2 regions of the Pseudoalteromonas sp. MT33b genome follow, and region 2 is predicted to be linked to the other one. Evidence: riboswitches for the same ligand, from Rfam matches in the RefSeq annotation. Region 2 holds a riboswitch; the other holds the start of a gene.
The links. A riboswitch is a leader RNA that binds a small molecule or an ion and turns the genes downstream of it on or off. The one in region 2 is predicted to bind cobalamin.
Positions count from the first base shown of each region.

Region 1: linked by a shared signal. The riboswitch ahead of H3302_RS12070 (ABC transporter ATP-binding protein) and the one ahead of H3302_RS03050 (TonB-dependent receptor domain-containing protein) in region 2 are both predicted to bind cobalamin.

Region 1 is NZ_CP059831.1:2,657,122-2,672,953, reverse strand. It holds gene H3302_RS12115 (DNA topoisomerase III) at 1-446, shown strand, start outside; partial or broken gene H3302_RS12110 (M20 family metallopeptidase) at 458-1,767, opposite strand; gene H3302_RS12105 (tetratricopeptide repeat protein) at 1,851-2,708, shown strand; rRNA gene H3302_RS12100 (16S ribosomal RNA) at 3,347-4,887, shown strand; rRNA gene H3302_RS12095 (23S ribosomal RNA) at 5,169-8,054, shown strand; rRNA gene rrf (5S ribosomal RNA) at 8,242-8,356, shown strand; rRNA gene rrf (5S ribosomal RNA) at 8,420-8,534, shown strand; gene H3302_RS12080 (FKBP-type peptidyl-prolyl cis-trans isomerase) at 9,021-9,449, shown strand; gene H3302_RS12075 (histidine phosphatase family protein) at 9,505-10,122, shown strand; cobalamin riboswitch at 10,396-10,518, shown strand; gene H3302_RS12070 (ABC transporter ATP-binding protein) at 10,668-11,501, shown strand; gene H3302_RS12065 (iron ABC transporter permease) at 11,494-12,483, shown strand; gene cobT (nicotinate-nucleotide--dimethylbenzimidazole phosphoribosyltransferase) at 12,487-13,548, shown strand; gene H3302_RS12055 (adenosylcobinamide-GDP ribazoletransferase) at 13,552-14,346, shown strand; gene cobU (bifunctional adenosylcobinamide kinase/adenosylcobinamide-phosphate guanylyltransferase) at 14,343-14,870, shown strand; gene H3302_RS12045 (cobyric acid synthase) at 14,870-15,832, shown strand, end outside.
Region 2 is NZ_CP059831.1:628,418-644,249, reverse strand. It holds gene H3302_RS03090 (tRNA nucleotidyltransferase) at 1-822, shown strand, start outside; gene H3302_RS03085 (DUF1566 domain-containing protein) at 810-1,271, opposite strand; gene H3302_RS03080 (DUF1566 domain-containing protein) at 1,333-3,009, opposite strand; gene H3302_RS03075 (hypothetical protein) at 3,099-3,431, opposite strand; gene H3302_RS03070 (DUF2982 domain-containing protein) at 3,455-4,171, opposite strand; gene H3302_RS03065 (efflux RND transporter periplasmic adaptor subunit) at 4,413-5,465, shown strand; gene H3302_RS03060 (efflux RND transporter permease subunit) at 5,469-8,567, shown strand; gene msrA (peptide-methionine (S)-S-oxide reductase MsrA) at 8,653-9,186, shown strand; gene H3302_RS03050 (TonB-dependent receptor domain-containing protein) at 9,247-11,100, opposite strand; cobalamin riboswitch at 11,134-11,289, opposite strand; gene H3302_RS03045 (YajQ family cyclic di-GMP-binding protein) at 11,507-11,989, opposite strand; gene H3302_RS03040 (VanZ family protein) at 12,144-12,494, shown strand; gene H3302_RS03035 (ketopantoate reductase family protein) at 12,487-13,389, shown strand; gene thiI (tRNA uracil 4-sulfurtransferase ThiI) at 13,511-14,968, opposite strand; gene H3302_RS03025 (TetR/AcrR family transcriptional regulator) at 15,078-15,731, opposite strand.

The DNA.
Region 1 (15,832 bases), 1.6 Mb from region 2:
ATTTCACAGACGCCACTCTATTAAGTGCTATGACGGGCATTAGTCGTTATGTAAAAGATTCAGAAATCAAAAAAATACTGAAAGAAACTGATGGACTTGGAACAGAGGCCACGCGAGCGGGCATTATTGAGTTACTCTTTAAACGACGTTTTCTAAAACGCCAAGGTAAAAGTATTATTGCTACAGAAACAGGGCAAGCGCTTATAAGTGCCTTACCTCTTGCGTTAGCGAGTCCTGATTTAACAGCGAAGTGGGAAGCTTCTTTGAGTAACATTGCTGAACAGCAAATGAGTTATCAGCAATTTTTAACACCGCTACTTGATGAATTGCAGCAACTTGTTGAACAAGCCAAACACTGCGATAGCCAGGTATTCGCGCAACTACCAAAAACGCCACCTAAGCGGCGTTTTAAAAGAAAAGCAAAATTTAAGGCTAAGCCAGCTTAGCCTTAAAACGGTTATTGATTGAATAATGCGACAGCGGCGTTGCTCATCGCAGTTATTCCTGTAGGTAGGGCTTTTTTATAATCTGGCGCAAATTTACTGGAGTGCAGTGAAGGTAAAGTGCTACCCGATTTTATTGCATCATTGTACTGGTTAGGCTCGACACCCCCTAACCAAAATAGCGTGATAGGGACATGGTGCTCTGTACGACCATACAAACCAAAATCTTCACCTGCCATTACTGCATCTGCATCAAGTACATTTTCTTCACCAAGTGCACTGGAAATCGCATTACGTACAACATTTGTTTGTGCGGGATTATTATAAGTTGATGGAATAGACTCATCTTCATGAACGTATACCTCTGGGATTAAGCTTTCATCCAAACCAGCACTCAGTGCAATACCTTTACTAATTCGTTTAATCGCCGCAATTTGCTGCAAACGTACTTCGGGATTATAGCTGCGAAGTGTTAATTGCAGTTTCACTTCATCAGAAATGACATTATGTTTAGAACCACCATGAATAGAGCCAACAGTAATGACCGAGGGTTCTAATGGAGAAAGCTCGCGACTGGTTATTGTTTGTAATGCTAAAACAATGCGCGAAGCGATAACAACGGGGTCAATTGTTGTATGTGGGTAAGCACCATGGCCCCCTTTGCCTTTTACAGTGATATCTACAGAGTCAACACTGGCCATGGTATATTCATTTTTCATACTCACTTTCCCCGCAGGGACGCTCGCACTAACATGCAGCGCAATGACATGATCTGGGGTCGGATATTGAGAGAAAAGTCCTTCTTTTAGCATGGCTTTTGCACCGCCACCAACTTCTTCAGCGGGCTGTGCTACCATCATTAGCGTGCCTTGCCATTGTCTTTGTGAGATATTAATTGCTCTGCGGTCCCAATAAAAGAGCTCATATGGATATCATGGCCACAACCATGCATCACACCAACAGTCGCACCGCTGTCATTTTTCACAGTGACTTTAGAGGCGTAAGGCTTTCCCGTTTGTTCAACAATAGGTAATCCGTCAGTATCTGTGCGGATCATGATAGTTGGGCCTTCACCATTTTTATAAAGGCCTACAACCCCGTAACCACCCACATTATCAGTCACAGTAAAACCAAGCTTTTTAAGTTCTTTTGCTAGTTTTTGACCTGTTTGCTTTTCGTGATAAGACAATTCGGGTGTTTGATGTAAATCTAAATAAAGCTTTTCGATATTTGGCATTGATTGCGTTAGATTTAAATCCAATGATGCGGCGTGAGCAAGTGGACTAAGGAGTATTAATGCAGCACATATGCGCGATAATTTCATAATGACCTCGACTGAGTGGGCTTGTAATTGTTATGTTCGTCACCATATAAAAACCTAAATGAATATATAGTGCAATCGATCACATGAACAATATGATAAATCTTACACCGCAGAATCTGCAGCAAGCATTGGGTGAAACATCTTCAGAAAAACTAGTGCTACTTAGTTTTTATTCTGCACAAAACCCAGAATGTCATCAGCAAGCTGCAATTTTAGAGAAAATAGCCAGCGAATATGGTGAGCATTTATTAGTAGCAACACTAGACTGTGATGTGGAGCAAGCGCTGGCGTCGCAATTGGCACAACAAATTGGCTTGCAAGCTTTGCCTACATTAGTATTGCTAAAAGATGCTGCTCCTGTTGATATGTTGCCAGGCGCACAGTCTGAGCAGCAAATTCGTGATGCACTTGCAAAGCATTTACCTGCACAACATGAGTTATTACTTGAACAAGCTAAACAAGCCTTAATTAATCAAGATCTAAACAATGCTTTTAATTATGCCAAGAAAGCGTATGAGCTAGACCCAAGTCATACGCGCGTAAAATTAGTGCTCGCGGATATTTGTATTCAAATTCATAAATTAGATGATGCGCAAGCTTTATTAGATTCAGTTGATGAAAGCGAGCGCGATGCTTATTTTACAAACATTAAAGCTAAATGTGAGCAGGCATTGGCAGCAACAGACTCACCAGAGATAAAAGCGTTACAAGTAAAAGTAGAAAAGTACCCGAACGATTTAGAAATAAAGCTGGAATTAAGTAATGCATTTAATGGAGCAGGGCGCAAAGAAGAAGCATTAGAGTTATTGTTTAATGTACTTAAGAAAGATCTAAACTTTGCAGATGCAAAACCAACATACCTAGAAATTATTGCTTCATTACCAGATGGTGATGCGTTAGCTTCAAAGTATCGTCGTAAACTCTACAGTATCTTGTATTAATATTTAGAAAATGAAAGAAAGCGTCATTTAAATAAGGGCGCTTTTTTTATTTTTAAAACTTGCTTATTACCTAATTTCGATAATACTTAAGATCCTCTCGAGAAAAGTTGGCTGTATTTTGTACAGTAAACTGTGTTTTTTACTGCCTTTAGCTTGTTTTTTGCGCGAAAGGTAAGTTTTTAGTAGTTTTCTGCAAAAAAGTGCTTGCGTAAAAAATCCATCTCCCTATAATGCGCATCCACTGACACGGCGGGCAGCAACGAAAGACGCTGAACAACGTAGCAGAGAGTTAAGTAAAACTTCGGTTTTAAGTCTTCGAAAGAAAGTTTAAAATTAAGTGTTGACTCGAAAAATTAAGGATGTATTATACGCATCCCTCGAGACGCGAAAGCAACTCGAAACGTTCTTTAACAATATAAAGCAATCATCTGTGTGGGCACTCGTACAGATTGAGTTCTAACAGTCGAGCTACTTAGGTAGTAAGACAAACAAATTTAGAGTCTCAATTTAAACTGAGTGACCAACGGAAATAAGTTTACTTATTTCAGCACAGTCAATTCAACATCGAAAGATGTTAAATAAATTCAGAATTCATTGAGCATGTCCGCTCCCTTAATGGGAAGGACAGAAAAAACTTTTAATTGAAGAGTTTGATCATGGCTCAGATTGAACGCTGGCGGCAGGCCTAACACATGCAAGTCGAGCGGTAACAGAGAGTAGCTTGCTACTCTGCTGACGAGCGGCGGACGGGTGAGTAATGCTTGGGGATGTACCTTATGGTGGGGGACAACAGTTGGAAACGACTGCTAATACCGCATAATGTCTTCGGACCAAAGCGGGGGACCTTCGGGCCTCGCGCCATAAGATCAGCCCAAGTGGGATTAGCTAGTTGGTGAGGTAACGGCTCACCAAGGCGACGATCCCTAGCTGGTTTGAGAGGATGATCAGCCACACTGGGACTGAGACACGGCCCAGACTCCTACGGGAGGCAGCAGTGGGGAATATTGCACAATGGGCGCAAGCCTGATGCAGCCATGCCGCGTGTGTGAAGAAGGCCTTCGGGTTGTAAAGCACTTTCAGTAAGGAGGAAAGGTTGGATGTTAATAGCATTCAGCTGTGACGTTACTTACAGAAGAAGCACCGGCTAACTCCGTGCCAGCAGCCGCGGTAATACGGAGGGTGCGAGCGTTAATCGGAATTACTGGGCGTAAAGCGTACGCAGGCGGTTTGTTAAGCGAGATGTGAAAGCCCCGGGCTCAACCTGGGAACTGCATTTCGAACTGGCAAACTAGAGTGTGATAGAGGGTGGTAGAATTTCAGGTGTAGCGGTGAAATGCGTAGAGATCTGAAGGAATACCGATGGCGAAGGCAGCCACCTGGGTCAACACTGACGCTCATGTACGAAAGCGTGGGGAGCAAACAGGATTAGATACCCTGGTAGTCCACGCCGTAAACGATGTCTACTAGAAGCTCGGTTCCTCGGAACTGTTTTTCAAAGCTAACGCATTAAGTAGACCGCCTGGGGAGTACGGCCGCAAGGTTAAAACTCAAATGAATTGACGGGGGCCCGCACAAGCGGTGGAGCATGTGGTTTAATTCGATGCAACGCGAAGAACCTTACCTACACTTGACATACAGAGAACTTACCAGAGATGGTTTGGTGCCTTCGGGAACTCTGATACAGGTGCTGCATGGCTGTCGTCAGCTCGTGTTGTGAGATGTTGGGTTAAGTCCCGCAACGAGCGCAACCCCTATCCTTAGTTGCCAGCGATTCGGTCGGGAACTCTAAGGAGACTGCCGGTGATAAACCGGAGGAAGGTGGGGACGACGTCAAGTCATCATGGCCCTTACGTGTAGGGCTACACACGTGCTACAATGGCGCATACAGAGTGCTGCGAACCTGCGAGGGTAAGCGAATCACTTAAAGTGCGTCGTAGTCCGGATTGGAGTCTGCAACTCGACTCCATGAAGTCGGAATCGCTAGTAATCGCGTATCAGAATGACGCGGTGAATACGTTCCCGGGCCTTGTACACACCGCCCGTCACACCATGGGAGTGGGTTGCTCCAGAAGTGGATAGTCTAACCTTCGGGAGGACGTTCACCACGGAGTGATTCATGACTGGGGTGAAGTCGTAACAAGGTAGCCCTAGGGGAACCTGGGGCTGGATCACCTCCTTATACGATTTAGAACTTATTTGTTCGTAGTGTCCACACAGATGATTGTTAGTTAGTAAAGCCGTTGGCTTCACTAATTAATATGCTCTTTAAAAATTTGGAAAGCTGATAATAAAATTCTGATGAATGACAATTGTTATTTATCAAGAGTTTTCAAAAGTAAAAATATGCCAATTAATTGAAAAATTAATCGGTATCTACTTTAGTATTCTCATCATTATTTGATGAATTAACTTCTGGCGAAGTTAACAGCTGTCACTAACAAAGACTCGTTTGGGTTGTATGGTTAAGTGACTAAGCGTACACGGTGGATGCCTTGGCAGTTGGAGGCGATGAAGGACGTATTAACTTGCGATAAGCCTAGTCAAGCTAGTAAAAAGCGCTTGAGACTAGGATTTCCGAATGGGGAAACCCACCTGCTTGCAGGTATCTTACACTGAATACATAGGTGTAAGAGGCGAACGCGGAGAACTGAAACATCTAAGTACCCGTAGGAACAGAAATCAACCGAGATTCCGGAAGTAGCGGCGAGCGAAACCGGACCAGCCCTTAAGCTTATTATGTGTTAGTGAAACATTCTGGAAAGTATGACGATACAGGGTGATAGTCCCGTACACGAAAATGCATCTTAAGTGAAATCGAGTAGGTCGGAGCACGTGAAACTTTGACTGAATATAGGTGGACCATCATCTAAGGCTAAATACTCCCAACTGACCGATAGTGAACCAGTACCGTGAGGGAAAGGCGAAAAGAACCCCTGTGAGGGGAGTGAAATAGAACCTGAAACCGTGTACGTACAAGCAGTAGGAGCCCACTTGTTGGGTGACTGCGTACCTTTTGTATAATGGGTCAGCGACTTATATTTTGTAGCGAGGTTAACCGATTAGGGTAGCCGTAGGGAAACCGAGTCTTAACTGGGCGTTGAGTTGCAAGGTATAGACCCGAAACCCGGTGATCTAGCCATGGGCAGGTTGAAGGTTGAGTAACATCAACTGGAGGACCGAACCCACTAACGTTGAAAAGTTAGGGGATGACCTGTGGCTAGGAGTGAAAGGCTAATCAAACCGGGAGATAGCTGGTTCTCCCCGAAATCTATTTAGGTAGAGCCTCGGACGAATACTTACGGGGGTAGAGCACTGTTAAGGCTAGGGGGTCATCCCGACTTACCAACCCTTTGCAAACTCCGAATACCGTAAAGTACTATCCGGGAGACACACGGCGGGTGCTAACGTCCGTCGTGAAGAGGGAAACAACCCAGACCGCCAGCTAAGGTCCCAAAGTCATAGTTAAGTGGGAAACGATGTGGAAAGGCCCAGACAGCCAGGAGGTTGGCTTAGAAGCAGCCACCCTTTAAAGAAAGCGTAATAGCTCACTGGTCGAGTCGGTCTGCGCGGAAGATGTAACGGGGCTAAACTATGCACCGAAGCTGCGGATTCAAAATTTATTTTGAGTGGTAGGGGAGCGTTCTGTAAGCCGTTGAAGGTGTACCGGGAGGTATGCTGGAGGTATCAGAAGTGCGAATGCTGACATGAGTAACGATAATGCGGGTGAAAAACCCGCACGCCGGAAGACCAAGGGTTCCTATCCCATGTTAATCAGGGTAGGGTAAGTCGACCCCTAAGGCGAGGCCGAAAGGCGTAGTCGATGGGAAACGGGTTAATATTCCCGTACTTGGTATAATTGCGATGGGGGGACGGAGCAGGCTAAGCAAGCATGGCGTTGGTTGTCCATGTGAAAGTGAGTAGGTTGAGAGTTTAGGAAAATCCGGACTCTTAAGACTGAGACACGAGACGAGCCACTAAGGTGGTGAAGTTGTTGATGCCATACTTCCAGGAAAAGCCTCTAAGCTTCAGATTATACCGAATCGTACCCCAAACCGACACAGGTGGTCAGGTAGAGAATACTAAGGCGCTTGAGAGAACTCGGGTGAAGGAACTAGGCAAAATCGTACCGTAACTTCGGGAGAAGGTACGCTCCGATTGGTGATGAGACTTGCTCTTTAAGCTGATTGGAGCCGCAGTGACCAGGTGGCTGGGACTGTTTATTAAAAACACAGCACTGTGCAAAATCGCAAGATGACGTATACGGTGTGACACCTGCCCGGTGCCGGAAGGTTAATTGATGGGGTTAGTTTTCGGACGAAGCTCTTGATCGAAGCCCCGGTAAACGGCGGCCGTAACTATAACGGTCCTAAGGTAGCGAAATTCCTTGTCGGGTAAGTTCCGACCTGCACGAATGGTGTAACCATGGCCACGCTGTCTCCACCCGAGACTCAGTGAAATTGAAATCGCAGTGAAGATGCTGTGTACCCGCGGCTAGACGGAAAGACCCCGTGAACCTTTACTACAGCTTGGCACTGAACATTGAACCTACATGTGTAGGATAGGTGGGAGGCTTTGAAGCAGAGACGCTAGTCTTTGTGGAGCCGTCCTTGAAATACCACCCTTGTAGTTTTGATGTTCTAACGTTGGCCCCTAATCGGGGTTACGGACAGTGCCTGGTGGGTAGTTTGACTGGGGCGGTCTCCTCCCAAAGAGTAACGGAGGAGCACGAAGGTTGGCTAAGTACGGTCGGACATCGTACGGTTAGTGTAATGGTAGAAGCCAGCTTAACTGCGAGACAGACACGTCGAGCAGGTACGAAAGTAGGTCATAGTGATCCGGTGGTTCTGAATGGAAGGGCCATCGCTCAACGGATAAAAGGTACTCCGGGGATAACAGGCTGATACCGCCCAAGAGTTCATATCGACGGCGGTGTTTGGCACCTCGATGTCGGCTCATCACATCCTGGGGCTGAAGTCGGTCCCAAGGGTATGGCTGTTCGCCATTTAAAGTGGTACGCGAGCTGGGTTTAGAACGTCGTGAGACAGTTCGGTCCCTATCTGCCGTGGGCGTTTGAGAATTGAGAGGGGTTGCTCCTAGTACGAGAGGACCGGAGTGAACGAACCGCTGGTGTTCGGGTTGTCATGCCAATGGCATTGCCCGGTAGCTACGTTCGGAACTGATAAGCGCTGAAAGCATCTAAGCGCGAAGCAGGCCTCGAGATGAGTTCTCACTAGACTTTTAAAGTCTCTGAAGGGCCGTTGAAGACTACAACGTTGATAGGCAGGATGTGGAAGTGGTGTGAGCCATTAAGCTAACCTGTACTAATTACCCGTGAGGCTTAACCATACAACGCCAAACGCGTTTTATGACAGCGTAACAGACAGAAGTTAGTATACTAAAGTAGATTTACGATTATCAGATTTCCGAATTTTATGTAGGGTGAACCGCAGCGCTTAATGCGAAATCAGTTCACCTTGCGCAAAGGACTCGTAAGCGCGATGCGCTTTGTCGAGAATCCTTTCCACGCATTTTGCTTGGTGACAATAGCGTTTTGGACCCACCTGACTCCATGCCGAACTCAGTAGTGAAACGAAACAGCGCCGATGATAGTGTGGCATTTGCCATGTGAAAGTAGGACATCGCCAGGCTCCTAATTCAGTCGAAAGACTTTAAATTTAAAAATTAATAATAAGAAAATTGAAAAGAATTTTCTTGGTGACAATAGCGTTTTGGACCCACCTGACCCCATGCCGAACTCAGTAGTGAAACGAAACAGCGCCGATGATAGTGTGGCATTTGCCATGTGAAAGTAGGACATCGCCAGGATCCTAATTAAAGAAAGCCCGATTCGAAAGAATCGGGCTTTTTTGTGTTTAATGCTTTCTACTATATCGGATGTCAGAAAATAGATGTCTGATACCATTCCGCTTAATTAAGTGGTCTATTTTGAGGCAATAAAACCGCGTTGATAACAAGGCAAAAATTTAGTTATTTAGTTGTTCTAAATCAGAAATTTTTAACGCAGGTAGCGACTGGTTTGATCACTCAAAATGATTAAGTATTTTTGCGGATTGGTATGATCACACAGATTGAAAGGTTCTCTTAAATTGCTTATTTCACCTCACGCTGAGATAATTAGGACGTAAAAGGCACTTTAGTGCTGAAAAGTCTCTGAATTACCACTGTAGTGTATCTTTCAGGTTAGGACATTGTTGAGTTTTTAGCGCTTGCTACTCTACTTTAAACTCCTTGCTTCCCTATCTTTGTTATGCGATAAAGCGCTTTATATTTGTAATACAATTAAGGTGTTTTGTGTCTCGTAAGAAAACAACAAAATCGAAAGGCTCATCAGGTTTAAACCGTAAGAATAGTGAAGCATTTATCAGCAAATTTTCAGCTCATCCAGATACACAAGTGTGCCCATCGGGTTTGATGTATAAAGTTGTAGAGGATGCGGCAGGTGACAAGCTCACAGAGTTTGATACTGTTGTTATTAATCAACGAATTATGCTCGCTGACGGTCATGTTATTGCCGATAGCTATAAAGCGGGTATGCCGGAGGTGTTTGCTTTATCGGAAGCGATTGAAGGCCTAAGAGAGGGACTTTTGTTGATGAATATAGGATCTCGCTATGAATTTGTGATCCCTCCTGCGCTTGCGTGGGGTAAAAAGGGGAATGGTGGTAAAATTGGTGCAAATGCAGTGCTGCATTTTGATGTTCGCTTAATTCGTTTAGCCTAACTCGACACTGAGCTAGAAACGCGTTACCGTCTTGTATGGCTGATTAAGGATATTTATGGACGCATTTACTTCACGGGTTTACTTACTACGGCATGGCGAAATTGCAACTCCGGGCATTCTTTGTGGGCACGTTGATGTTGCTTTGTCAGATGTAGGCTATGAACAGATGCGTCTAGCAAGCGCAAAATTATCTCGCTTCGATGCTATTTATAGCTCTCCGCTAAAACGTTGTTCAACGCATGCAGAATTCTTAGCTCGTCAGCATACAATCAATGTGCAATATAACAATGCATTGAAAGAGTTTAATTTTGGTGATTGGGATGGCCAAGATTACCAACAACTTTGGCAACAAAATGGTAAACCTCATGTCGGTGATTTTTGGCAACATCCGTGGCAGGTTAAAGTGCCAAATGGTGAATTAATGGCTGACTTTTACGCGCGAGTCGAAGCATGGTGGCAGGCATTTTTAGTTTCGCTTACAGAGTCCAAACATACGCAATCATTAGTGATTAGCCACGCCGGTGTAATTAAACAAATCCTCGCTATTATTTGTCATATGCCTAAACAAACGAATACTCACCTTAATGTTTTTCATTTACCTTATGCAGGGCTAATAACGTTAGATGTATATATAGATGAACAAGGGCAAGCGTGGCCTAAAATAGTTTTTTAGCCATCTAGAGTGATATTCATTGAATTATTTACTTAGCCCGCCATAATATACCGAACTACCTCAAAATTTAGATTTCGGCGTTTTACAGGGGCTTTATATCAAGGCGTTACTTTGCAGCACGTTTATAAGTAACAACTTAGAAAGTAAGTTTTTGAACAACGTTCTGCGGGTTGGTTTAAAGCGATTAATTCCGCGTTATTGATTTTAGGAAAGGAATAACCATTCTGTGTAATCAATTTCTTGCCTATATTGCTTTAATTCCAACAGAAACTCGCATCATGAGGTCGTTTAGGTATATCTATATGCTATGGAATGGGGTGAGATTCTCCAGCTGTTCCCGCAACTGTAATCCATGATGAACATGGTCAGCCAGATACTTAGCAACAACAATTAGTCTTATTATGCTAATACAGTAGAGTGTTTATCGATTTGAGCGATTTAATATTCAAACTAATTAGTATCATTGAGCGGGTCAACTCACGTTATCTACTGATATAGGTCAGTGCTTTCTGGTGCGTTGATAAAACTCGCCAAGAGAGTGTAATTTGCAATTAAAAAGCCAAGGCACAACCCCTTTAATTTCAGTATCTGATTTAAGCTGGGGAATTGCTGATAAAACAATTCTTAAATCAATCAATTTGCAGTTAAATGCAGGTCAATTTATTGGTTTGCTGGGACCTAATGGCGCCGGTAAATCAAGTTTATTGCGTTGCTTATATCGCTATTTAAAACCACAACAAGGTGCAGTCTTTTTAGCTGGCGATAATATTTGGCAAATCAGTGCTGATGAATTCGCTAAAAATGTTGCTGTGGTTTTACAAGAGTCTCCTTCGCAATTTAATTTATCTGTTTTCGATGTAGTTAGTTTAGGTCTCACCCCACATAAAACCCTGTTTAGTGCGACTAATGCCGATGATAAAAAGCGTATTTATCAAGCAATCGAGCAGGTTGGTTTAAGTCATCATACACAGCAAAGCTTTGATTCACTTTCGGGTGGAGAAAAACAGCGTGCACTTATAGCCCGCTCAATTGTTCAGCAACCAAAGTTATTGATTATGGATGAGCCAACCAGCCATCTTGACGTTAAGTATCAAATTCAAATTATGGAGCTTGCTAAGTCACTTGATGTCACTGTGCTCGCTTCATTTCATGATTTAAATCTAGCTGCTAGCGTATGTGATGAGTTACTTGTTATCGATGAAGGTCAATTAATTACGCAAGGCACACCAAAAGAGGTGCTTACCGAGCAGCTGTTAAGTGATGTTTTTGGTGTTTGTGCAAGAGTGTCTGCTCATCCTCAGTCAACCTCGTTTGATGAGTTCGTGCCACATATTACCTACTATTACGGCTATAACAGACAGGAGCATCAAGATGACTGATAGGGTGCGTTTTAGTCTCTGTGTATGCGTTGCACTTGTCAGTTGCTTTTTAGCACTCAGTTTTGGTGCCGCGAGTACATCAATGAGTGATGTGCTGCATAGTTTAATCAGCCAGGGCAGTGATGAATTTATCCAACGTATTATTTTGCAACTGCGCATGCCACGTATGATATTGGCGTTTTTAGCTGGAGCTGGGCTCGCGCTTGCTGGGCTTATATTACAAACCGTAACGCGAAACCCGTTGGCAGACCCTTACTTATTTGGTATTTCTTCAGGTGCCTCATTTGGTGTGGTTTGCTTTATATCGCTTACCGGTGTGAGTTTTGGCTTTAGTATGTCGATTGCTGCATTTTTGGGCAGCTTACTCTCTATGTTTTTGTTGATTGGCATTGCTGGGCGTCGCCATGTAGGGCAAGTTGAAGCGATGTTATTGGCGGGGGTCGCACTGTCATTTCTGTTTAGTGCTTTAACCAGTTTATTACTTTATTTTAGCGATCCTCAAGCGATTACAGCTATCTTATTTTGGACTATGGGAAGTTTTTCACGTGCTGAGTGGGGAACGCTCTGGATCCCGCTCACCGTAATCATTGCGTGTATGACGTTAATAATCGCTTTTCGTCGTCAGTTAAACGCTATGTTGCTTGGTGATGAAAGCGCGGCAACACTGGGGATTCATGCTCAACGTTTCCGTATTTTAATGTTACTGCTTAGTTCGTTAATTACTGCTGTTTTGGTCGCTATGTGTGGGGGGGTTGGCTTTGTTGGGCTTATGATCCCGCATATTGTCCGCTACTTTACGTCGCAAGGCTCAAGCCACAACCTTTTAATGACGAGCCTTGTTGGTGGTACATTTATGGTATGGGTTGATGTGCTTTGTCGTACTTTACTGACTAATCAAGAATTGCCTGTGGGTGTGATCACTGCGGCTATAGGCAGTGTGTTCTTTTTATCTTTACTTTATTTTCGTAAACAGCGCAGGTAGCCCATGTTTAATATCGCACCTCTTAACTCGCAGTATGCATCTGTAATTCAACAAAAAATAGATCTTAAAACCAAACCCTTAGGAGCGCTTGGTCAATTAGAAGAGTGCGCAAAAACGTTGACACTCATTTTAAGTCAATCTCTTAACTCAGAGCACGCTGTAGATGAATTTAAACCCGTTATTAACGCGCCGACACTCGTCGTTTTTGCAGGTGATCATGGTGTTGCTAGCCAAGGGGTTTCGATTGCGCCAAGCAGTGTGACTTCACAAATGATTGCGAATTTTGCGCATGGTGGAGCGGCAATTAATGTATTTTGCCGTCAACTTGGATGGCAGCTTGAGGTCGTTGATGCAGGCACTTTGTCAGAACAGCATCATATTAGTGTTCATAATCAACGTTTAGGGCATATTACTGAGTCAATAAATACCTCAATGGCGATGTCGCCAGCGCAAGTTGAACAAGGCTTTAAGTTTGCTAAGCAGCGTGTGAATGCAATAAAAAATATAGGGTGTAATACCGTAGCATTCGGTGAAATGGGGATTGGTAACACAACCAGTGCGGCAGCATTAATGGCTGCTCTATTATCATTACCTGCCGCTCAATGTGTGGGTAAGGGCACGGGCGTAACGGATGAGGTGGTAGCTAAAAAAATTGCGGTTGTTGAACAAGCCGTTAATTTGCATCGGGCGCATCTAAACGATCCATTAATGACATTAGCGGCGCTGGGTGGCTTTGAAATAGTTCAAATAACAGGTGCTATTTTAGCCGCGGCAGAATTAGGCATGGTGGTGGTTATTGATGGCTTTATTTGCAGTGCCGCAGCATTGGTTGCGACACGTATAAACGCGCATGCACGTGATTATATGATTTTTGCTCACGCCTCAGATGAGCAAGGACATAAAGCCATGCTGGCAGCGTTAGACGCATCGCCATTATTAAACCTTAATTTGCGCTTAGGAGAGGGCAGTGGTGCCGCCTTGGCGTTACCATTATTACAATCATCGCTTGCATTTTATAACGCAATGGCAAGTTTTGCAGATGCACATGTTGAGCAGGTTGTTTAAGCAATGAATACACACAACCCATCGCCTTCTCAAAAGCAGCTATTATTGCTAGCTGTTAGTTTTTTAACACGTATACCTGTGACGCTCAATTTTGAGGTATCAACGACGGCATTGAACCAAGCCAGTCGCTATTTTGCTTTGGTAGGGGTTCTACTTGCGGGGATTTTAAGTTTAGGTTATCTCGTGTTTAGTTACTTTTTTCCTGCTTCAATTTCCGTGGCACTTGTTATGGCCTTAGGGTTAATTTTGACGGGGGCATTTCATGAAGATGGGTTAGCAGATGTGTGGGATGGCTTTGGTGGTGGCTGGAAAGTTGAAGATAAGCTGACCATTATGAAAGACAGCCGTTTAGGAACCTACGGAGCGGCTGCGCTTATTATTGTGCTGCTTATTAAGTTTCAAAGTTTAGTTGTGTTGTCTGAGTCACTAAATTTGCTACTCATTGCGTTGCTATTAGGGCAGAGTTTAAGCCGAATTGTCGCAACGAGTTTAATTGCTGACATGGATTATGTTAGTCACGATGCAACCAGCAAAGTAAAACCCGTTGCGATGTATTTAAGCACCGAAAGTTACCAAATACTGCTTGCGACAGGCGGGGCAGTGATACTTTTCGCATGGTTATTTTCAGTGCTCAGTATTTGGCACATCTTCACTGTAATCCTTGTACTTATTATAACGCGTTTTATATTGATTCACTGGTTCAAAAAACAGTTATCAGGTTATACCGGAGACTGCCTAGGTGCCGCACAACAAATTGCTGAGCTGGCTGTATATTTAACCTTAGTGAGCATGTTATGAAGCAACCACATACCTTGATTTTAGGTGGCGCACGCAGTGGTAAAAGCCGCTTTGCAGAGCAACTAGCTAGCAATTCAGGCAAATCGATTATTTATCTTGCGACAGCCAATGCGGGTGATAGTGAAATGGCTGAACGCATTGCACGTCATCAATTAGAGCGCGATGGTCGTTGGCAAGTTATCGAAGAGCCACTGCAATTGGCTAAAGTGCTCAAAGAGCATGGCAAAGCAGACCGCTGTATTTTGGTTGATTGCTTAACACTTTGGCTGAGTAATTGTTTATGTCAGCACGGTGAAGCATATTGGCTAGAGCAAAAAGCAGCACTACTTGATGTGCTTAAAGAGCTTCCCTGCGAGGTTATTTTTGTTAGCAATGAAGTAGGCCATGGTATTGTGCCATTGGGTGAATTGAGCCGCCAGTTTGTTGATCATTCGGGTTGGTTACACCAATCACTTGCCAAGCAGGTTGCTCGGGTTGAGTTTATTATTGCTGGCCTTGCACAAACATTAAAGAGGGAGCAATGATGAAAACCCTTATGGTGCAAGGCACGACATCTGATGCAGGTAAAAGCACTTTAGTGGCGGCATTGTGTCGCATTTTTGCTAAACGCGGCATTAAGGTTGCGCCTTTTAAGCCGCAAAACATGGCACTTAATAGTGCTGTAACCGCCGATGGAGGCGAGATAGGGCGTGCACAAGCACTGCAAGCAGTGGCAGCTAATGTGCCCGCTGAGGTTGATTTTAACCCTATTTTACTAAAACCAAATAGCGATACGGGTGCACAAGTTATTGTGCATGGAAAAGCGCTTTCGAATATGGAAGCCGGCAGTTACCACGATTATAAAAAGGTCGCTATGGACGCTGTACTCACCTCTCAAAAGCGCTTAAGCGAACGGTTTGAGCTATTAGTTGTTGAAGGCGCAGGCAGTCCAGCAGAAATTAACCTCAGAGAAAATGATATTGCTAACATGGGTTATGCTGAGGCTGTCGATTGCCCAGTGATCATTATTGCTGATATTGATAAAGGCGGGGTTTTTGCTCACCTGGTTGGGACGTTATCGTTGTTATCTGAATCAGAGCAAGCGCGCGTAAAAGGGTTTGTAATAAATCGTTTTCGTGGTGATATAGCACTGTTACAAAGTGGTTTAGATTGGCTTGAGCAATACACGAATAAACCTGTATTGGGGGTTTTGCCATACTTACATGATTTAGCCTTAGATGCCGAAGATGCCGTGGCTATTGCTAATAAAGTTGCTGAGCCACAGTTACACATTGCTGTTCTTCTTTTACCTCATATTAGTAATCACACTGATTTCGATGTCCTCAGACTGCAACCAGAAATAGACCTTCACTATGTCCGTCATACACAATCGATTCCTGATGTTGATCTAATTATTATTCCAGGTAGTAAGAATGTGTTAAGCGATTTAGCCTTTCTAAAAAATGAAGGGTGGGACAAACAAATACACCGCCATCTTCGTTATTCA
Region 2 (15,832 bases):
GCGATAGCGCAAGCCGAAGATGGCACATTAGTTGACCCTTTTGGTGGGCAAAGCGATATCGAGAACCGTTTATTACGCCATGTTTCAGATGCGTTTTCTGAAGATCCGTTACGTATTTTACGAGTCGCCCGATTTGCTGCTCGTTATCATTACTTAGGCTTTTCTATTGCGCCAGAAACAGAACGTTTGCTTATTGCGATGGTAAAAGCAGGCGAGCTTGAAACACTCACAGCGGAACGAGTTTGGTTAGAATGCGAAAAATCTCTTAGTGATGGCGCATTTGCAGAGTTTTTAAATACTCTCTTTAAAATTGGAGGCTTACATGTGATCAGCCCCACGTTAGAATCACAGTGGAGTGATGCATTGTATCAAACGATGCAAGCGCGCTTTGATTATGCCAACAAGCACTCTATTACAGACACAGCATTACTTTTTAGCCAAGTGACACTCTCGCTAACAGAATCTGATATTCACACAATCGCACAGCAGATCCGTCTACCAAATGAAGTGCGTGATGTTGCTCTTAACACTGTTGCTCATCGTTCAATATTGACTGACAAGCAGCCGGATTGTGACGCACTGCTAGGCTGTTTTAACCGACTTGATTTATGGCGTCGTCCTGAGCGTTTAAACGCCGTACTCAAGGCGTTAGAAATAAGTGAACAAAAGCCAGTGGCATGTATAACACAACTACACCAAGTGACTGAACAGGCAAGCGCTGTCGATCCACAGCAATTTATCGCCCAAGGAATTAAAGGGGCCGACATAAAAACCGCGCTTGAAAACGCGCGGCTATCTATCATTAAAAATTATTTTTCATAACGTACGAGTCGCAGAAATACATCGGATTCTTTAGCGTGAAGACTGTTTATGCCTTTATCAAACTGATAAACCCAAGCAAGGTCTGTTCGCTCTTTTCCTGATGTGCTGCTCCAGTAATTTTGCAGCTTAGTAGCAAGAAAGACACTTTCGTTAATACTCGGCTGCACGCATCGATGCTCTAAAATGCTGGCTAACTCTTTTACATTAGGCACATGCCAATCAGAAAAACCGGCAAGACGCGTATTCTTTGCACCGCGTAATGCTTCACCCCAGGTTAGCTGCTGGCTGGTGCCTTCACATGTTGCCGTTGCACTATTGTAAGTTTGTCCAAAGCTACAACGTTGCCACATTAAGCCTGTTTCTACATCACTTACCGTGCCATTTTCGTTAATGACAAAGCGGCTGTCTGGGGTCGTTTGCGTTACCGCATCGTAGCAAACCTGCGCCATAGCAAATGTAGGCTGTGTTGCCAGTAAGGCAACCGATGCATAGAAAGATAGTTTACGCATATTATTCTCCCGGTGTTCTTACTAAGCGGACAAAGGCGGTTTTCCCTTTCGGGTAGGCCAAGTCGTTTGCGCTACTCATATCAATGATATATGCCTGCGACAAACTGGTACCATCCACAGCGGTTTGTGATGTCCAATACGGCATAAACGGGTTGCCATCATCGCTTAGCTGAATATTGCTTGGCTGATTTGGAAAAAACTCACTGTTGAGTAAGCTTGCTTCACCTTGTTTAGCGTAATCCAGTATTCCAAGAAGTTCGGTATAGGTGGGAACACGCCAATTAGTGCCGCCGCAAAAATCAATCGCATTCACTTCATTCACATACGTTTGTAAACCACACGCAGTGTTACTTGGGCACGTTGAGTTTGCTGCACCTTGAACACTGCCCGTTTGTACCCCGTTATTACTATTTAAATACCACGTGTAATGATTTGTTGCTGCACGGTTAGTGGTTGCCGGTGGCAGTGTGGCACTTGCCGCTTTTACTTCCCAAATTAAGCCTGTCACGTTATCGCGTACACAACTAAAGTTTACTGCGTCGTCTGGCAGCTCATCCGCAAATTCATTTAATTTTGTAAAATCAAATGCCAAGTCACCTTGGCCTACTTTATCAAGTTGATTAGCAACACTGTCACGCCCTAAATCTGCATCTTGAGCTGGGAAGTTGTCACTTTTGCAGTTAATTTTTTGCGTGTTGTTATAGCAATCGCTCATGCCCGTATCATTTATAAGGCCGAGGGGTTTAGGGCTGATACCAATCACTACCGTATCTGTATCACTGCGCGATTTACTGTCGGTTACGGTAACCTCAAAACTAAGTTCTGTGTCGGTATCAACATCAGAGGCAATGAATGTGGTGATACATTGATTTTGATTTGCAAGGGTGACTATTTCACCCGTTAGTTGTTCCCAATAGCACTGCTTGGTTGCAGTCACAATTTCACTGTTACTTGCATCAAGCGTAACGGTATCAAACTCTATAACTTGCTGATCTTCCCCAGCGTTAGCAATGATTACTTCAAGGGTTTTATTAAGCGTAAATGACTGTTCAGAGCTTGCAGAGCCCCCTTCATCATCGGTCACTGTTAGTCGCCATGTCATTGGCGTGTTTGATTCTAGCAGCGGGTGAGTAAAGCTAATCGTTTGATTATTAAAGCTATCAACGGTTAAATCTGGGCCCGAAAGCTGAGTCCATAAGTAACTGTCTATCGAACCATTTTCATCAATATCGACAGACTCTTCACCACTGAGCACAATAGTATCATTGTATTTTGAGGGCAGTTCTTGCGGTGCAGTTTGCGTGATCACGGCAACAGGCAGCTGGTTATTAGAGGTAATGAATATGCTTACTTCATCACTGACTAACTGACCATCACCCGTTTGATAATTAACTTTAAGTACGAGCTCTGAGTCTCGCTTAATATCAGGGGCAGTGAGAGTTTGCTCAGCACCTTCTGCTGGGAACCCCTCTACAACAGGGCCACTTACTCGTTGCCACGTAAATGTTCCATCAGCAGGCGAGCCCTTAGCCAATAATGTAAACTCGCTTTTTTCAATAATTTGCTGATCAGCTCCAGCATTAACTGTCGCAGCGATTGGTGTTGTGTCACTCGACCCACCGCCCCCACAGGCTGTGAGTGTCGTTAATGCAACAACTACAAGAGGCACTAATCTCATGTTTACCACCTTAAAATGCAACGTTGGCTTTATAACCAACGGCCAAATAAGAAGATAACTAGCAAGTAAAGTGCCAAGAACACCCTAAATTATAAGTAACTTTCTTGATGAATACGCACAAACAATTTAGTGCCAATTTTACTGTAATCTATCTTATATTCTCGGCCATCAAGGGCTTGAATGAACAATAGACGTTTTTCTTCTGCAAAAACATCAGGGCTGGTGATGTAAACCATTTCGAGGTAACGCTCTTTTGCTTCACGACGGTTTTTTGGCAGATCTTCTTTAAACGGTTCAAGACCATTTTGTGTCACTTTTATACGTGGGTGGGTTTCGCCATTCACAATTACTAAGTCGAGTTTTTTATCTTTATGAATAATTGTGTTTCGACCACTTTTAATAAAAGAACGTTCTTGACTCATAGCCTTTTCCTACTTACTGCCACCTAATTACTTACATCTTTCTGTAAACGAGTATTGATAAATTCACTAGGGTTTAATTTCCAACGATTCAAATCTGCACTGAATTGCCAAATATCAGTATCAAGTGCATTGGCAGGCAACAATAAATCGTACCCTGTCAATTGCCTCAAATGCTGCGTACGATTAGCAAACATGGCAATCAATCCTTTGTAAAGCTGACCACTAGGGGCAGTGTAGTCCGTCTCTTCAACTAACCATTCTGATGGGCAATTGCCATTTTTGCAATGTTTTTGAACAACTTGCATAAATATATGACGTTGTTCTATTAATAATCGCCCTGCAATTCGGGGGTGAATCTGAGTTAAAAATTCATCTATGTTATTGAGTTTAATACCAACTGCGTTTAACTCAAGGTATTCTAAGCCTTGTTCCACTTTTGGGACGCCACTGTGGTGAAAGTTTTCTCGTTTTAATTGCCAATGCCCAACTTTATGATGATATATAAGCAACTGATTAGTATAGGTAAAGCTATAATAAGGCTCTTGTGTTTTTAAAAAGCCGACAAATATAGCAGCAAGGCAGCTACTGACTAAAAAAATTTCCACTATACTAATCTCACCGGGCCGTAGCAGGTTAAACAGCATAATGAATACAAGCCCAATGCCTCCGACCAATAAAAACTCAATACCATGTCGCGAAGCCTGTGCCCGTACCTTTAAAATCGCGTTTTTGTTATCCATACACTGAAAAGTAAAAAATAAACATTACAATTGTGACCAAAACAATCTTTCTAAGCGTTAAACAATACGGACACTTGGTTTGTTTACTCATACTTACACCTCTCTTCTCATAACAATTAAGGAACAAATACGCTGAACTTTTAACTTTTACGCCAAATGCACAAATATATGAGATACCTGACATACGGGGCACGTACTAATTTTGTACACTACACTCAACTAATTTTCTGGTAACACGATGATGTATTCGACACAATCTGGTAAAGCGCTTTTTCCTTTTATTATTACCCTTTTGCTAGGGTTATGTATTTATTTATATTTACCTTCAAGCCAAGGCGAGCAAAGCAACTTTGGAGACCGTTCAACCCAGGTTGTCGCACATACCGTCACGGCTGAAGAAAATGCCGTTTTAATCGAAGCGATAGGCAGCGCGCGCGCGAATCAAGCGATCTTCATTCGCAGTGCACAAAACGACTATGTGACTGATATATTTTTCAATGATGGCGATTTAGTAAGTAAAGGTCAAAAACTAGTTCAGTTACAAGCACAACAAGAAGAATTAGCAGTAAAAGAATTGAGTATCAATTTACGTGAAGAAAAACGCCAACTAGACCGCTTAACCGAACTATCACGTTCGCAAGCAACCGCTAAATCGTTACTTGAAGAGCAATTGTCTCGTGTAGATGCCACCGAAGCTCAGCTTGAAAGCGCCAAAACTAAACTGGCAGAAATGACCATTAAAGCGCCTTTTTCAGGCTTATTAGGTAAGCGTGAAATCTCGATAGGTACTTATGTTAATAGCACCACCAATATTACCACTCTCGATGATATCAGTATTATAAAAGTGGACTTTAAAGTTCCTGAAAAATACCTTGCGCAACTGCAGCTAGGCATGAAAGTCATGACTCAAAATGATGCTTACCCAGGAAAAACCTTTAACGGCAAAGTCACGCACATCAGCTCACGCATTGACTCGGTTACTCGCAGTGTTGAAGTGACGGCCAGTTTTACCAATTCAAGCGGTTTATTACGCCCTGGCATGCTGTTAAACACTGCATTACAACTGAGTTCAAACCAAGCACTCATGGTGCCTGAAAAAGCAGTAATCCCTCAGCAAGATAAACACTATGTATTCAAAATTGAAGACGGGGTTGCCAATAAAGTTGAAGTACATGTAGCGGGACGTCATAACGGGTGGGTTGCCATCGATAAGGGTCTAACAGATGGTCAACAAGTCGTGACTGAAGGCATTATCAAAATTCGCACTGGCAGCAAAGTTAGTATCAAGGGCTAAACCATGAAAATTACAGATACTAGCGTTAAACGTCCGGTCTTTGCGATCGTAATAAACTTACTGTTACTTACCTTTGGTCTCGTCGCTTTTTCGATGCTACCACTGCGTGAATACCCTGATATTGAAACCCCGATTGTGAGTGTAAGCACATCGTATACTGGGGCCAGTGCAGAAATTATTGAAACCAAAATAACCCAAGTGCTCGAAAATCGTATTTCGGGTATTGAAGGGATTAAAAGCATTAATTCGTCAAGCCGTAATGGCCGCTCAAACATCACTATTGAGTTTAATATCAGTCGCGATATCGATGCCGCATCAAACGATGTGCGTGAGCGTGTAGCACGTGCGCTTGATAGCCTACCAGAACAAGTACGCCCACCTGAGGTGTCAAAATCGAACAGCGATGAAAGTCCAATCGCTTGGTTTGTCCTTAATAGTTCGACAATGGATTCGTTGCAACTTTCTGACTACGCACAGCGTTTTATTGTCGACCGTTTAGCCGTAGTTGATGGTGTGTCGAATGTACGTGTCGGTGGTGAGCGTAAGTACGCCATGAAAATTTGGCTAAACCGCAAGGCCATGGCGGCGCGCGGGATTACCAGCAGCGATATCGAGAATACCTTACGCACAGAAAACGTTGAACTGCCCGCTGGTGAGATTGAATCGATTGACCGTGATTTTACTGTGCGTACAGCACGCAGCTATAAGGATCAACGCGACTTTAGAAACCTGGTTATTAAACGGGGCGACGACGGCTACTTAGTGCGCCTAGGTGAAGTGGCCGATGTGCATTTAGAAGCCGCTGACGACGAAAGTTTATTCCGTGGTAATGGCCGTAACATGATTGGTTTAGGCATTGTAAAACAAGCAAAAGCGAATACCCTTACGGTGGTAGACAATGCCCGCGCCGAACTTGAGAAAATAAAACGTAACCTACCTGAAGGCACCACGATTCAAGACAGCTACGACTCGTCAGTGTTCATCAAAGAATCGATTAACGAAGTGTACCGCACACTCGCTATTTCAATGGCCTTGGTTGTCTTAGTTATCTACTTATTCTTGGGGAGTATTCGCGCGACTTTAGTGCCCGCAGTTACTGTCCCTGTGGCACTCGTTGGTAGCTTTATGTTCTTGCTTGCCATGGGATACTCAATCAACTTGCTTACCCTACTCGCTTTAGTGTTAGCCATTGGTTTAGTGGTCGACGATGCCATTGTAATGCTTGAAAACATTCACCGCCGTATAGAGCTTGGTGAGCCACCTTTACTTGCTGCCTTTCGTGGGGCACGTGAAGTAGGCTTTGCCATTATTGCCACCACGCTGGTGCTTATTTCAGTGTTTGTGCCACTGGTCTTTATGGATGGCCGTATTGGCGCATTGTTCACAGAATTTGCCATGGCAGTGAGTGCGGCTGTGTTTTTCTCAAGTATTACAGCGCTAACCTTGTCACCAGCGCTGTGCTCAAAGGTACTTAAAGCCTCTGAAAAAGAAAGTAAATTTAGCCAATGGATGGATAAAACATTTGCCAAAATTGAACATGCGTATCGTAATTCACTAGCATCAAACATGAGTCGAAAATGGAGCTTGTTGCTCACCATGATCATGACAGGCGTTGCCAGCTTCATGCTATTTCAGCAAATTCCTTCGGAACTGACGCCAAAAGAAGACCGCGGTACTTTCTTTATCATGATGAGCGGCCCTGAAGGGGCAAGTTACGAAAATAACGCCGCTAATATGGCTAAAATCGAAGAGCGTTTAATGCCATATTCAGAGTCTGGTGAGTTGAGCCGTGTGCTCATTCGTGTACCTGGCTGGGGCGGCCAAGGGGGTGTTGCAATCGTTGGTATGGCCGATTGGGATAAACGAAAACGCTCAACATGGGAAGTGATCGATGAAATTAGTGGAAAAATGCAAGAAGTGACCGACATTCGAGCCTTTGCTATTATGCGCAGTGGTATTGGTGGCGGTGGCTCATCACGTCCAATTGAGTTCGTATTACAAGGTAACGATTACGACCAATTAGCCGATTGGCGTGACCGCATTATTAAACGTGCTGAGAAAAACCCAGGCCTTGTGCGCATTGACCACGACTATAAAGAGACATTCCCACAGTTTTTAATCAATATCGATAAAAACAAAGCCGCTGATTTAGGCGTGTCTGTATCCGATGTAGGCCGCACTCTTGAAACCATGCTAGGTCAACGTCGAGTGACAACCTTTATCGACCGTGGTGAAGAGTACGATGTGATCCTAAAAGGGACCAAAGAAGACTTTGCTAACCCGACGGATATCTCAAATATCTACTTAAAATCACGTAGTGGTGAACTCGTGCCGCTAGATAGCCTCATTACGCTAAAAGAAGAAGCGACTGCATCACGTTTAAATCGCTACAACCGTATGCGTGCGATTACTCTTAGCGCCAACTTAGCTGATGGCTACACCTTAGAAGAAGCACTGAACTTTTTAAATCAGGTTGCCGCTGAAGAGAACGACATTGATGGCGCCATTGATTACAAAGGTGAGTCTCAGCTGTTTTACGAAGGTGCATCAGCGATGACCTATGTGTTCATCCTTGCACTGACAGTGACGTTCTTAGTGCTTGCAGCCCAGTTTGAAAGTTTTATTCACCCACTGGTGATCATGCTAACCGTGCCACTCGGTTTAGTTGGGGCCTTATTTGGTTTATGGTACACAGACTTAACGCTAAATATTTACAGCCAGATTGGTATTGTGATGCTAATAGGTTTAAGTGCTAAAAATGGTATCTTGATTGTTGAATTTGCAAACCAGCTACGAGATAAAGGCGTTGAGTTTAACGAAGCCATTACACAAGCTGCTACGCAGCGTTTACGTCCCATTATTATGACCTCATTAACAACCGTAATGAGCTCTGTACCGCTAGTACTCGCAAGTGGTCCGGGTGCAGAAAGCCGTATGGTAATTGGTGTTGTGGTATTCACCGGCGTAATTGTGGCAACCTTACTCACCTTGTTTGTTGTGCCCGCTGCGTATACTGCCTTTGCGCGTAATACACAGTCACCAGAGTACTTACAAAGTAAACTGGAACAGCAAGCGAAAGACAAACCGTTAGAAGAAATTTAGACGCTCTGTAGCTTTTAACAAAACGCCGTCTTTACGGCGTTTTGTTTTTTCAGCTATAGTCAGCAAAACAGTGAGGGAGTAAAACATGAATAACAACATACAAATAGCCACATTGGGTGGTGGCTGCTTTTGGTGTATTGATGCCGCATTCAGACGCGTCAAAGGCGTATTAAATGTAAGCTCTGGTTATGCTGGCGGCGAGATTGAAAACCCCAGTTATCAGCAGATTTGTACGGGGTTAACCGGACACGCCGAGGTCGTACAACTGGACTTTGATAGCAGCATTATTAGCTACAATACCTTACTTGAAATGTTTTTTACGCTGCACGATGCGACACAATTAAACCGCCAAGGTAATGATGTTGGCACACAATACCGCAGTGTCATTTATTATCATGATGAACAGCAAAAAGATGAAGCAGAGGCGATGATAGCAGCCTTACAAAAACAAATTCGTGAGCCGATTGTCACCGAGCTGAGCCCGCTTACACACTTTTACCCAGCAGAGCAATACCATCAAGATTACTATAACGAAAACCCGAACCAAGGTTATTGCAGTATTCTTATTGCCCCTAAACTTGAAAAGTTCGCTCGTTATTACGCCGATAAATTAAAATGAAAAAAGCCCGCTAAGTAGGTAGCGAGCTTTTAGACGCAGAACTAATAATTTCCTTTATTATTAGAACTGATAACGGGCACCTACAAATAAGCGACGCTCTGGCGTATTGTAGTAATAAAATTCGTCGTTGATGAAATCACCATCGAGATCTTTCCCATACGCATCAACGGCGTTATATTCTCTATCGAATAGATTTTCTACGCGAAGTGACACGGTCAGGTTATCGGTTGCTTGGTAATGGCCCACAAGGTTCCATAACGTGTATGAAGGTAAGTGTGTCAGTTTGCCATCTCGATCACCGCGATATTGCATATCAATACCAGCATCAAAGTCGCCCCATGCTTTATGTAATGACCAATTCACGCTGTGTTTAGATACATAGGTCAATGCATTACCTGTTTCAGTATCCTCTGCTGATAGGTAGGTAAAATTGAAGCTGTGATCAAAACCTAGCACTTGGTTTTTAAAGCTAAATTCAACCCCTTCGTGGCGAGCTTGATTGATATTCGTTGGTTGCCAAGCGCCGGATGCATTTGGTGCCCAGGCAATTTTGTTATCTATTTCACTGCGGAAAATAGCGATATCTAGGCTGATATCATTCACATTAAGTGATAAACCTAACTCTTGGTTATCTGATGTTTCAGGATTGAGTTCTGGGTTACCAGAGCCGGGATAATACAGATCATTAAAGGTTGGTGACTTAAAGCCGGTGCTTTGGCTTAAGCGGAATGTCGCGATATCATTTAGATGATAACCGACCGCTGCCGTATAGGTTGTTTCGTCACCAAATTGTTGGTCATCATCTTGTCGTACAGTCAGATTTGCCAGCACGTGCTCATCATCGTAGTAAGCCCCAACAAACGCAGCGAATACCTCACGACTGTCTTTTAGATAAGTGCCAGAATTAGTATTTACTTCATCTTTATACCAGTTTAAACCACCGCTAATTGTTAAACTTTGATTTAAAAAATATTGGCCGTTGTAATCGATTTGCTCACGTTCTGTCTCAAACTTATCAACCACCGTTGCACCGGTGTAGTCGATACGCGAGTCATCTGAACTGTCGCTAGAGATTGCAATATCAATCGCATGGGCGTGTTTTTCGAATGCTTTTTTCCAACCTAATGAAGCTTGGTAGTTTTCGAACTCACCTTTTTCTACTGTACTATCAGCAGGACTAAAAGAGCTATCGTATTGCGCTTCACCTTCTGAGTACTGACCCTGTAATAAAAGCTCCCCTAGTCGCTCATTTTGATAACCTAGGTTAAAACCAAGGTTTTTATTTTCATAGCCATCTTCATCAGGCGCTACACCTTGTAATACATCAAAGCCGTCTGTTTTTTCGTAACCTGCATTAACAGAAATATCGACGTCTGCAATCTGACCACCAGTAGCCACTTGGTACTCTTGGTAAGAATCTGAACCAAAGGTGACATCCAAAGTGGTATTTTGTGCTTTACGAGTAATAATATTGATCACACCCGCTAACGCATCTGAGCCATACACAGCAGCACGAGAACCCTTAATGACCTCAACGCGTTCAATACTGTTTAACGGAATATTGCTAATACTTTTATAGCCCAGCGTTGCCGAACCTGTGCGTACACCATCAATTAAAATAAGCGTATGACGTGAGCTGGCACCCCGAAGTGAAACACCTGAACTTTGCCCAAAACCACCATTAGCATTAATTTGGAAACCGGCTTGTGTTGCCAGTAAACTAGGTAAGTCGCGAACATAGCTTGCATCGATATCAGCACGGTCAATGACTGTAACGCTCGCTAAGACTTCATTAATAGATTGTTCGAATTTATTGGCAGTCACTGTGATGTGCTCGATTGATTGCTCATCCGCAGACACAGAAAAAGACAACGCAGCAGCAACCGCTACGCCTAACGTAGATTTATTTAGCATGATATCCCCTAGCCTGTGCCCACCGCACACGCAAATAGTAAGTTAATTCAAGGCCGGTCTCCGGACTCTGCATATACTGAGCATACGCATTACCGTTGCGGGGGCAGTGTTGGCATTGTTTTCTCCTTGAAAACGCACCAGCTTCCCGATTATCTTGCTGTTATTTCAGCCTTTGAAATAGCATGTATCTAAGCAGATACAGCAAGCACCTTGAAAATAGGCTGCTATTGTGATGATTTTAGGAATAAATGTCAATGGACGTCTAAACTTCTAAATAAAGCTAGATAGAAAGTAAAATAAAAAAGCCAAACACGTTTATGTTTGGCTTTAGATTAGTCACAACTTCACCGTTCTTCTAGTAGAGCTGTGCGTTCGTAGTCAGACAGTGCTTTCGCAATAAAATTAATTAATCGCGGAAGTTTTTGAATTGGAATGGTTGACCTAAATCAGCAGTACGAACAACTTGCATTGCTTCTTGTAAATCATCACGCTTTTTACCCGTTACACGTAACTCTTCACCTTGAATAGCGGCTTGTACTTTAATTTTTGAGTCTTTAATCAACTTGACGATTTTCTTTGCAACGTCTTTTTCGATACCTTGCTTAAGTGCCACATCACGCATGACGAATTTACCGCTGCGCGACTCATCTCTAAGCTCTAAACTAGATACGTCTAAACCGCGCTTTGAAATTTTCGCAGCAAGAATATCGAATAATTGCATAACTTGCTGTGGTGCTTCAGCTTTTAGCTTAATGACTTTGTCGTTTAATTCGATTGATGCATCAACACCACGAAAGTCAAAACGTGTTTCTAATTCACGCTTAGCATTATCCACTGCATTCTGCGCTTCGTTCATTTCTACTTCAGAAACAATATCAAATGAAGGCATGGGGTTCTCCTAACAAGATTTTTAAAATAAATATGCCTAGGATTATAACGTCAATTTTATAAATCTTTACATTTTTCTGCACACCGTTCAGGTGCGATACGAAAATTGTTTGATATACTGCCCATTCATTTTTTAGGCAGTTTAAAGGTTTATTGTGACTAGGCGCATATACCAAATTATATTTTTAGTCAGCATTATTGGCTTCACTATTCTTTTCGCCAAAGAAATTAAAGGCGTAAGTAACCTATTCCCACATGTTGATAAAGTCGCGCATTTTGGCATTTTCTTCGTACTGGCTATGGTGATGGATAAAGCGTTTAAATTACCCCTTATAGTGCAAATATTATTGCTTGCAGGGTACGGTGCTGCCATTGAGTTTATGCAAGATATGCTGCCTTATCGTCAAGCTTCAGTTGCCGATTTTGTTGCCGATTTTATAGGTGCTTCGAGCTACTTTATTATTAAACTTGGTTTTCATTTAGGTAATAAACAGCGCAATGGCTAATATTTTAATTGTAGGTGATGGTGCTATTGGCTTGTTATTCAGTCATTTTTTATCAGCTCAACATACTGTTACCTTATTAACGCGCAAGCCCACTTTGACCACCCGTTTTTATCAACCTTCAAATGGTAAATCACAACCTATTAACGCACGCCTAATTAATCATAAAGAACTTAACCAGTTTGCCCCATTCGAGTGGGTGTTATTTACGGTGAAAGCCTTTCAGGTTGAAGCTGCATTTAAGCAACTTCAACCTTATCTAGCTGAGCACTGCCAAGTTATCTTGTCTCATAATGGCATGGGCAATGTGGATGAACTTAACGCCGCGCTTTCGGCCCATCAAGGTCTATCATTTTTAACCACTCAGCAGGCGGGGTTCAAAGCAACTCAATACAGCGTGAATCATACTGGTGACGGTGCCAGTCTTTTAGGTACGTGTAATGATGCGGCGCGCAAAGTGCTAAAGCAGATCGAGCAGCACTTTAGCAGCTTACCTAATTTTAGTGTTACCGATGATATTCATACCCTTCGTTGGCAAAAACTGTTGGTGAATATCGCTATTAATCCGTTGAGCGCTATTCATAATGTAAAAAACGGTCAACTTCGTACGCCGCACTTTAGCTCGCGAATTATTAATTTACTCAGTGAGGCGTGCTTAGTTGCTAACAAACAAGGTATTTCACTCTCATTAAGTGACGCGCTAAACAATGCCTACAGTGTAATGAGTGCAACCGCCGCAAACTTTTCGTCGATGCAACAAGATATTAGCCATAATAGAGCGTCTGAGATTGACGCTATTTGTGGGTATGTATGTGAGCAAGGCGCTAAGCTTGGAGTGAAAACCCCCTACAATCAAGCCATGCTTAGTATGATAAAAGCCAAATCAGCGGGGCTTTAACAACACCCCTCTTCTATTGTGGCAGCTGGAAGGTGTGCCAATTAACAGCAAATTGAAAAGTCAGCGTCTTTCGTTAGGCATTAAAAAAGCGCGAAATTCGCGCTTTTCTATACCCGTTTACTTATGGGCGATACACTTTTACGTTGCTAAAGCCTTCTTCGTGTAAAATAAGCGCTTGTAGCTGGCTCATTACCCCTTTAGCACAATATAAGTAGTATTCTTTATCTTTTGGTAAATCACCAAACTTAGTCGCTAAGCGGAAAAATGGTAAATGAATTACTTCGATACCTTCAAGCTCTAGCGGGTTAGCGTCTTCTTCTTCTGGTGAACGAATATCAACAACCACTGCGTCTTTTGGAAGATCAGAGACTGACTCTGCTTCTTTCACTTCTTGTTTTGCTTCGGTATCAATGTCGCGGACATCCATAACACGTGCATTTTCAACCACCGTATTAAGTACATCAAAATCAAATTTAGCTTCTTCAGCTAAGATGGTTTTAATTTTTGCTTTAACTGTTGGTTTTTTAGATATTACACCACAGTATTCAGGCATACTCTCTGCCATTTCTGCTGTGCCAATTTTACGTGCAATATTAATAATATCTTGCTTGTCGTGTTGAATAAGTGGGCGAATGATCAGCGTTTCGGTGACACGGTCAATCACACTTAAATTTGCCAGCGTCTGACTCGAAACTTGGCCAATACTCTCACCGGTAACAAGTGCTTGTACACCTAGTTTTTCAGCCACTTGGCTGCCAGCACGCATCATCATACGTTTAAGGACAACGCCCATTTGGCTGTTTTCAATGTTTTCGAGTATTTCCGCTACGACGGGTTCAAAATCAACAGTGACAAATTTCACTTTATGGGTTGAGCTAAACTGTTTCCAAATGTAGTAACTTGCTTGCTTCACGCCAATTTCATGCGCTGCGCCGCCTAAGTTAAAGAACAAAAAGTGAGTACGAGCCCCTTTTCTGATCATTTGATAACTAGCAACACCTGAGTCAAAACCACCTGACATCAGTGATAGCACATCTTCTTGCGTTGGTAATGGGAAACCAGCCATACCAAAATGAGTCTCTGTAACAATGTAGGCTTTTTCGTCACGCACTTCTAAACGTACTGTTACCTCTGGGTGAGATAACTTAACGCGCGCGCCCTCTACATGTTGATTTAACCCACCCCCTACATAGCGTTCAACATCACTTGATGTAAAGTCGTGCTTACCAGAGCGTTTACAACGAACACAAAATGTTTTGCCTTCAATGGTGTGGCCGATTAATTCTTTGGCTTTTTGGTAAATGTCATCAAGCGATTCGAAATCAGTCTCGGTTACTTCTATAAACTGTACGATCCCAGGTATACGCTTTAAGCCATCGATGATATCAAGACGGACTTGTTCTGACTCCAAGAGACTTACAACTGAAATATTATCCCAGTTGTTTCTTACTTGCACTTTTTCGTCAACACGACGTAAAACGATCTTAATGTTATTTTCTAATAACTTGGTAAAACGCTTACGTACAGATTTACTCTTGATAGCGATTTCTGGGTGTAATTTGACGATAAATTTAAGCATAGTTCACTCTTAGACTGTGGAATTCACACGCCTTGAGACATACCAACCTCAAGGGCGCGCGATTATAACAAAAATTATAGCGTCTAGGAAATAAACTGCTTCAGACGGATTATTGTGCAGTTGGTTCAGCGTTAGCTAAAGCTAAGTACTTCGCGCGTAATTGGTTAACTTGCGCTAGGCTATGCTCAGTACAGTGGGCTTTTAATAGTAATAACACCTTTAAAATACCGTGGTAAATATCTTGTCTTGCCAATTCACCACTTAAGCGACGCGCTTTGATATAAGGTGTCCAGAAACTCACTGTCATTTTTAACATATGAGCAAGCTCTGTTACATCATCATCTTCAATGGTGATAATATCACCCGCTCTCAACGCTAATAAAACCTCTTTGACTTGTTCAAGTAATGCCGCCTGAAATTCGATGTAATCTTTTTTAAGGGCTTCGTCTCGCGACAAAATGTCACCCAAGTTGTCATAAAAAAACTGGTATCGCCACATCAATTCAAACAAGGAGTCTAAATACCCTGCTAAGTTTTCGAGTGCATCATCATCGGGGGTTAACGGCTTGAAGTGAGTGTGCAAGTGCTCACTATATAAAGCAAATATATGACGGATGATATCTTCTTTATTTTTAAAGTGATAATACAAATTACCCGGACTAATACCCATATGTGCAGCTATATGATTGGTTGTTATGGCACGCTCACCATGGAGGTTAAATAACTCAATGCTGGTGTGTATAATTTTATCCTTAGTGCTCATATGCTGATTACTCTGTTTTTTATGATTATTAAGTACTGAAAGCCAAGCAGTATAAACAAATGCGCGGCAATAAAATACTACCTTGAAAAAATCTAACCTCA